DNA from 2 places in the Pannonibacter sp. CBAS1226 genome. Region 2 is predicted to be linked to the other one. Evidence: predicted binding sites of a transcription regulator. Region 2 holds the regulator's gene; the other holds the start of a gene.
The links. The regulator HrcA, encoded in region 2, represses chaperone genes, less so after heat shock. The targets are predictions, from matches to a motif close to GTTAGCACTCNCNNNNNGNGAGTGCTAAC.
Positions count from the first base shown of each region.

Region 1: a site for HrcA is predicted at 1,918-1,946, ahead of groES (co-chaperone GroES). Genes of this name have one in related genera too.

Region 1 is NZ_JBVOUO010000002.1:10,466-14,397, reverse strand. Features, by position in the region: gene AC0CMF_RS07105 (hypothetical protein) at 1-118, shown strand, start outside; gene AC0CMF_RS07100 (sigma-54-dependent transcriptional regulator) at 361-1,791, shown strand; gene groES (co-chaperone GroES) at 2,042-2,329, shown strand; gene groL (chaperonin GroEL) at 2,386-3,932, shown strand, end outside.
Region 2 is NZ_JBVOUO010000005.1:285,093-289,024, reverse strand. Features, by position in the region: gene secB (protein-export chaperone SecB) at 1-39, shown strand, start outside; gene AC0CMF_RS16035 (HesA/MoeB/ThiF family protein) at 108-914, opposite strand; gene hrcA (heat-inducible transcriptional repressor HrcA) at 945-1,994, opposite strand; gene rph (ribonuclease PH) at 2,191-2,904, shown strand; gene rdgB (RdgB/HAM1 family non-canonical purine NTP pyrophosphatase) at 2,913-3,554, shown strand; gene hemW (radical SAM family heme chaperone HemW) at 3,551-3,932, shown strand, end outside.

The DNA.
Region 1 (3,932 bases), on a different contig from region 2:
AAAGTTGCTGGAAACACCGCAAGCGCGCAGCTTTCCGGCCGTTCTGCTGCGCCCGGCGGTGTTCTTTCCGCTGATGGCGATCGCCTTCGCCGCAGGTTACGCCGCCGCACACCTTTAGCCGGTTCCAGTCATCGAAAGCACCATCATATGGTGTGGCTCTGGCCGGGGCCGCACGGCGCCGGAGAAAATCCCGCAGAGAAATCAACCATGAAACCCTGAGCCCCCGGCCGATTGGATGGCGTTGCCGTCACTATTTACGAGGCTGACAACGCTTTGTTTACCACGTTTGCACAACACTCAGCCGACAGTTCAGACAAGACCTGCCTGAAGACATCTGACAAGAGCGGGAGTAACCCGGGGATGGGGAGCCTTCCGGACCTCACAAGGTCCATTCATGTGCGCGTTCTTGACGCAAGCCCGGCGGATGCAACCCGTGCAGCCACGGTCTGTGCGCGGCTGAGCGGTGCTGTTGCCGAGCCGCTGGTCTATTCGGACCCGCGCCAGTGCCTCGATGCGCTGAGCGACGCTTCGGCCGATGTGCTGATCATCGACATCGAGACGGCCGGCGGAGACGAGGCGCTTGCCCGTTTTGCCGTGCGCAGCCCCGGTGCGATCATCATCGCCACCAGTTCCCACGGTTCCGTCACGCAGGCCATGAATGCCATGCGCGCCGGAGCACACGACTTCATCGCCAAGCCCTTCACGCTGGATGCCTTGATGAGCAAGGTGCAGGCCCAGCTCGATGGCCGCCGCCCGCAGCTTCAGCCACAGTCCGCACGCCGGGATACCCCGGCCATGCGCCAGATGGATCCGGCCTCCCGCGCGCCCATCGGCCGCTTCACCGGCACATCACAGCTGATGACGGGCGTCTACAATCAGATCGGCCGTCTTGCGCCGTCTGATGCCCCGGTCTTCATCACGGGTGAATCCGGCACGGGCAAAAGCCTGTGTGCCGAAGCGATCCACGTTCTGTCCGGCCGGGCCGGCAACCGCTTTGTCTCTATCAACTGCGCCGGGCTTTCGGTGGAGCGGATCGACACGGAGCTGTTCGGTGATGGCAGCGAGGCCTATCCTGGCGCCACGGCACAGGCGGCCGGGGGCACGCTGTTCCTTGATGAGGTGAACGAGCTGGACCTGTCGCTTCAGGCCAAGCTTCTGCTGCTGCTTCAGGACAAGGGGCTGGCGAAGCCGGAGGACGGCGCGCCGTCCAGCCTGCGTATCATGTGCTCGTCCAGCCGCGATCCATTGGCGGAGGTCGCAACAGGCCGTCTGCGCGAAGACCTTTATTACCGGCTGAACGTGCTGCCCGTGCATCTGCCGCCCCTGCGCGAACGGCGCGAGGACATCCTGCCGCTGGCACTGGAGTTCCTGACCCGCTTTGCCGGAGAGGACCGCAGATCCTTCCGCGGCTTTGATGCCGATGCGGAAGCGCGGCTTGAGACTTATGCCTGGCCCGGCAACGTGCGCCAGCTGGAAAACACCATCCGGCAGATCGTGGTGATGAACAACGGCACGGCGGTCACCTATGACATGCTGCCACATTTCATCCGGGAGGCCTCGGCCCGCGCCCGGCTCGGCAGCGATGAAGCCCGCGAGCGCCGCCGCCCCGCACGCGGCGCCCGGCCGCTGGCTGCCATAGAGCCCCTTTGGGCGCAGGAGCGGCGGATCATCGAGGACGCGCTGGATGCCTTTGACGGCAATATCGCACTGGCTGCTGCAGCGCTCGAGATCAGCCCCTCGACCATCTACCGCAAGAAGCAGTCCTGGTCGGAGCGTTCTGCCGCCATGTGAGCGCAGGCAGAGCGGCGCAAGACCCCCGAAAGTCCGAAAACCCGAGTCCTCCGGCCAATCAGCCGGAGGATTTTTTCGTTTGGTCCGGCATTGACAAGGCCCGCAGGCGCTCCTAAATCGGGGGCTGTTAGCACTCGCTGTTGAGGAGTGCTAACAAGACGCGGGGCAACCCGCGATCTCTCGAGCCATCAACATTATGGATTGCGTGCTGCTTCATATGGGGGCACGCCGCATGAGAGGAAAGAGCCAAATGACGTTTCGTCCGCTGCACGACCGTGTCGTTGTTCGTCGCGTAACCTCCGAAGAGAAGACCGCCGGCGGCATCATCATTCCGGACACCGCCAAGGAAAAGCCGCAGGAAGGCGAAGTCGTCTCCGTCGGCGCTGGTGCCCGCAAGGACAACGGCGAACTGATCCCGGTTGACGTTAAGGCTGGTGACCGCGTGCTCTTCGGCAAGTGGTCCGGCACCGAAGTCAAGATCAACGGTGAAGACCTGCTGATCATGAAGGAATCCGACATCATGGGTGTGATCGCCTGATCAGGCGGACCTCCGGATTTCACTGACATCAACCCAAATTAGAGTGAGACGATAAAATGGCTGCCAAGGACGTAAAGTTCGGTGCTGATGCCCGCGAAAAAATGCTGCGTGGCGTCGATATCCTCGCAAACGCTGTCAAGGTGACCCTCGGCCCGAAGGGCCGCAACGTGGTCCTCGACAAGGCCTTCGGCGCTCCGCGCATCACCAAGGACGGTGTGTCGGTTGCCAAGGAAATCGAGCTGGAAGACAAGTTCGAGAACATGGGCGCCCAGATGGTGCGCGAAGTGGCCTCGAAGACCAACGACATCGCCGGTGACGGCACCACCACCGCCACCGTGCTGGCCCAGTCCATCGTCAAGGAAGGTGCCAAGGCTGTTGCCGCCGGCATGAACCCGATGGATCTGAAGCGCGGCATCGACCTCGCTGCTGCCGAAGCCGTGAAGTACCTGGTCTCGGTTTCCAAGAAGATCACCACCTCTGAAGAAGTCGCTCAGGTCGGCACCATTTCCGCCAACGGCGACGTGCAGGTCGGCAAGGACATTGCCGAAGCCATGCAGCGAGTCGGCAACGAGGGCGTGATCACCGTCGAGGAAGCCAAGTCTCTCGAGACCGAGCTGGAAGTCGTCGAGGGCATGCAGTTCGACCGCGGCTACCTGTCCCCGTACTTCGTCACCAACGCCGAGAAGATGCTCGCCGAACTGGAGAAGCCCTACATTCTCCTGCACGAGAAGAAGCTCTCCAACCTGCAGGCCATGTTGCCGGTTCTCGAAGCTGTGGTGCAGTCGGGCAAGCCGCTCCTCATCATCGCTGAAGACGTCGAAGGCGAAGCTCTGGCGACCCTCGTCGTCAACAAGCTGCGCGGCGGCCTCAAGATCGCTGCCGTCAAGGCTCCGGGCTTCGGCGACCGCCGCAAGGCCATGCTGGAAGACATCGCCATCCTGACCGGCGGCACGGTGATCTCCGAAGACCTCGGCATCAAGCTGGAGAGCGTCACGCTCGACATGCTCGGCCGCGCCGAGAAGGTCTCCATCTCCAAGGAAAACACCACCATCGTTGATGGCGCTGGCTCCAAGGACGACATCGCTGGCCGCGTTGCACAGATCAAGGCGCAGATCGAGGAAACCACCTCGGACTACGACCGCGAGAAGCTGCAGGAGCGTCTGGCCAAGCTGGCTGGCGGCGTCGCCGTCATCCGCGTTGGCGGTGCAACCGAGATCGAAGTGAAGGAAAAGAAGGACCGCGTCGACGACGCCCTGAACGCGACCCGTGCGGCCGTCGAAGAAGGCATCGTCCCGGGCGGCGGCACCGCGCTCCTGCGCGCCAAGGCTGCTGTCGAGAAGCTGTCCTCCGACAACGCTGACATCCAGGCCGGCATCAAGATCGTCCTGCGCGCTCTTGAGTCCCCGATCCGTCAGATCGTCGAGAACGCCGGCGTGGAAGGCTCGATCGTCGTCGGCAAGATCCAGGAGAACAACGACGTCTCCTTCGGCTTCGACGCTCAGACCGAGACCTATGTCAACATGATCGAAGCCGGCATCATCGACCCGACCAAGGTCGTGCGCACTGCCCTGCAGGACGCCGCTTCCGTCGCCGGTCTGCTGAT
Region 2 (3,932 bases):
AACATGGCGAACCAGGAAGCGGCTCCGGTTCCGAACTGATCCGGCGCAGTCTTCAAGACAGCTTCAGGCCGCAGACCCTCCGGGCTGCGGCCTTTGCTTTTCAAGGATCAGTGCGCCTCTTCCAGCAGCTCCGCCCAGGTCTTCGGATTGTCACCGTTGAGCGGATTGGCGGGCGAGCGGCGGTAGTTGATGGTCTCGAAGCGCATGGCCAGCGTGTCGATCATCAGCAGCCGCCCGGTCAGGCCTGTGCCGATGCCGGTGATCTCCTTGATGGCCTCCAGCGCCTGCAGCGTCCCGGCAAGACCCGTCAGCGCCCCCAGAACGCCGGCCTCGGCGCAGGTGGGCAGATGGCCCTCCGCCGGCCGCTTCGGGAAGAGGCAGCGGTAGGTCGGGTTGGGCGTGCCATCCGCGCCGGTTTCATGGGGCTTCAGCAGGGTGATGGTGGTGTCGAAGCGCCCCACGGCAGCCGTCACCAGCGGCTTGCGGGCAAAGAAACAGGCATCGGACACCAGATAGCGCGTGGCGAAATTGTCTGATCCGTCGATGACGAGATCATAGCGCTGGACCAGCTGCATGGCATTGTGGCCCGCGAGCCGCACCGGATGCGGCTCCACGGTCACATTGGGGTTGAGCCGGGCAATCGCTTCGGCCGCGCTCGACACTTTCGGCTCGCCCAGATGCTCCGTGTCATGGATCACCTGCCGCTGCAGATTGGAGAGCGACACCGTGTCGTCATCGGCGATGCCCAGCGTGCCCACACCCGCCGCCGCAAGATATTGCAGCACCGGCGCGCCGAGCCCGCCCGCGCCGATGACAAGCACGCGCGCGGCCTTCAGCTTCTGCTGGCCCGGCCCGCCCACCTCCTTCAGCACGATGTGACGGGCATAGCGCTCCAGCTCTGCGGGAGAAAACATGACGGATCCTGTCTGTGTCTGAAAAGCCCGTCAGCCGAGCATGCGGCTGACGAGGCGGGCCGTGTAATCCACCATCGGGATCACACGGGCATAGTTGAGGCGGGTGGGGCCGATGACGCCCAGAACGCCGACGATGCGCTGCTCCCGGTCCCGGTAGGGCGAGACCACCAGCGACGAGCCGGACAGCGAGAACAGCTTGTTCTCCGAACCGATGAAGATGCGCACCCCGTCGCCCTTTTCGGCAAGCCCGAGCAGCTGGATGAGGTCGCGCTTGTTTTCAAGATCGTCGAACAGCAGGCGCACCCGCTCCAGATCCTCCGCCACATCCACATCGGTGAGCAGGTTGGACTGGCCGCGCACGATCAGCGTGTCGCTTTCGCCGCCCTCCCCGGCCCAGACCGCAAGACCGGCCTCGACGATCTTCTGGGTGAGGCTGTCCAGTTCGGCCTGGTTGGCCTCGCGCAGGCGCTCCAGTTCGCGGCGCACATCCGACAGGGTGCGGCCCTGGATCTGGGCATTGAGATAGTTGCCCGCCTCGATCAGCGCCGACTGCGGCAGGCCGGCGGGCAGGTCGATGATGCGGTTCTCCACCGAGCCATCTTCCCCCACCAGAACGGCGAGGGCCTTCAGCGGCTCGATGCGGATGAACTCAATCTGGCGCAGGCGCACATCCTGCTTATGGGTCAGCACCACGCCCGCGCCGCTGGAAAGCCCCGACAGAAGCTGGCTCGCCTCCGTCAGCACATGTTCCATCGTGCCCTTGGTGTGGCTGGAGGCGCGCACCTGAACGTCGATGCGCTCGCGCTCCTCCTGTGAAAGGTCCCCCACCTCCAGCAGCGCATCGATGAAGAAGCGCAGGCCCGTTTCGGTGGGCAGGCGCCCGGCGCTGGTGTGCGGGGAATAGAGCAGCCCCAGATGCTCCAGATCGGCCATCACGTTGCGCACGGAAGCCGGTGACAGCGACATGCCGAGGCCGCGCGCCACATTGCGCGAGCCGACCGGCTCGCCGGTGTCCAGATAGGTCTCGACGATGGAGCGGAAAATCTCGCGGGACCGCTTGTCCAGATCGGTCAGGCTCACGTATCCAACCTCATCCTCTGCCGGGTTTCGTGCTCTGCCAGCTTCTGGCAATTCACGGCTCTTCTGCAAGATATAGGACCAAAATGGCCGCAGAGTGCAAGCAGGCCTTTACGGCTCTCGGGTCTCAGGGCTACAAGCGCGGAAAGATCTGTGGGCCAGTGCGCCGCACCGGCCATTTTCAAGTCAGGAGCCAGATATGCGTCCGTCCAAACGCGCCGCCGGTGAGCTGCGGTCCGTCACTCTGGAGCGTGGTGTGTCCAAGCACGCCGAAGGCTCCTGCCTGGTGAAGTTCGGTGACACGCACGTCCTGTGCACCGCCAGCCTGGAAGAGCGCGTTCCCTCCTGGCTGCGCGGCCAGAACAAGGGCTGGGTGACGGCCGAATACGGCATGCTGCCGCGCGCCACCGGCACGCGCATGCGCCGCGAGGCCTCCTCCGGCAAGCAGTCGGGCCGCACGCAGGAAATCCAGCGCCTCATCGGCCGCTCGCTGCGCGCCGTGGTCGATCTGGAAGCCCTCGGCGAAAACCAGATTTCCATCGACTGCGACGTGATCCAGGCCGACGGCGGCACCCGCACGGCTGCCATCACCGGCGCATGGGTGGCCCTGCATGACTGCATCGAATGGATGCGCGCCCGCGAGATCGTCAAGAAGCCGGTGCTGAAGGACCATGTGGCCGCCATTTCCTGCGGCATCTACAAGGGCAACCCGGTGCTGGACCTCGATTATGAGGAAGATTCGGCTGCCGAGACCGACGCCAACTTCGTGCTGACCGGCACTGGCGGCATTGTCGAGATCCAGGGCACGGCGGAAGGCGCACCCTTCTCCGAGGAAGAGTTCAAGGCCCTGCTGGATCTCGCCCGCAGCGGCATCGGCCGCCTGATCGACCTGCAGAAGATGTCCATCCTGTGAGGCACCCCATGGCACACCGCAAGCTGGAGCCGGGCCGTCTGGTCGTGGCCACCCACAACGCCGGAAAGCTGCGCGAAATCCGCGAGCTGCTGGGCCCCTATGGCTTTGATGTGGTTTCTGCCGGCGAGCTGGATCTGCCGGAGCCGGAAGAAACCGGCACCACCTTCGAGGCCAATGCGGAGCTGAAGGCCCGCGCAGCGGCCGAGGCCTCCGGCCTGCCGTCGCTGGCCGATGACAGCGGCTTCTGCGTGGCCGCGCTCAATGGCGATCCCGGCATCTATTCCGCCCGCTGGGCTGGTCCGGAGAAAGATTTCTCCATGGCCATGCGCAATGTGGAAGAAAAGCTGCAGCAGGCCGGTGCCGTGACGGCGGAGGCCCGGCGCGGGTCCTTCGTCGCCGTGCTGTGCCTTGCCTGGCCCGATGGCCATGTGGAATTCTTCCGCGGCGAAGTGGAAGGCCAGATCGTGTGGCCGCCGCGCGGGCTGCAGGGCTTCGGCTATGACCCGATGTTCCAGCCCGATGGCCACGAGCGCACCTTCGGCGAGATGACTTCGGCGGAAAAGCACGGCTGGTCGGCGACCACACCCGCCCTGTCGCATCGCGCCCGCGCCTTTGTGACCTTTTCGAAGGCCTGCCTGGAGCAAGAATGACCACCACCCCGGACGGCGGCTTCGGCATCTATGTGCACTGGCCCTTCTGCGCGGCCAAGTGCCCCTATTGCGACTTCAATTCCCACGTCCGGCACCAGCCGGTCGATCAGGACCGCTTTGTTGCGGCTTTCGAGCGGGAGCTGGCGCATTTTGCTGCCTGGACGCCGAACCGGACGGTGCAGTCGATCTTCTTCGGCGGCGGCACACCATCGCTGATGCTGCCGCGCACGGTGGAGCGCATTCTGGAGGCGATTGCCCGGCACTGGGCGATTGATACGGACGTGGAAATCTCGCTGGAGGCAAACCCCTCCAGCGTCGAGGCGGAACGTTTCCGGGGCTACCGGGCGGCGGGCGTCAACCGTGTGTCGCTGGGCGTAC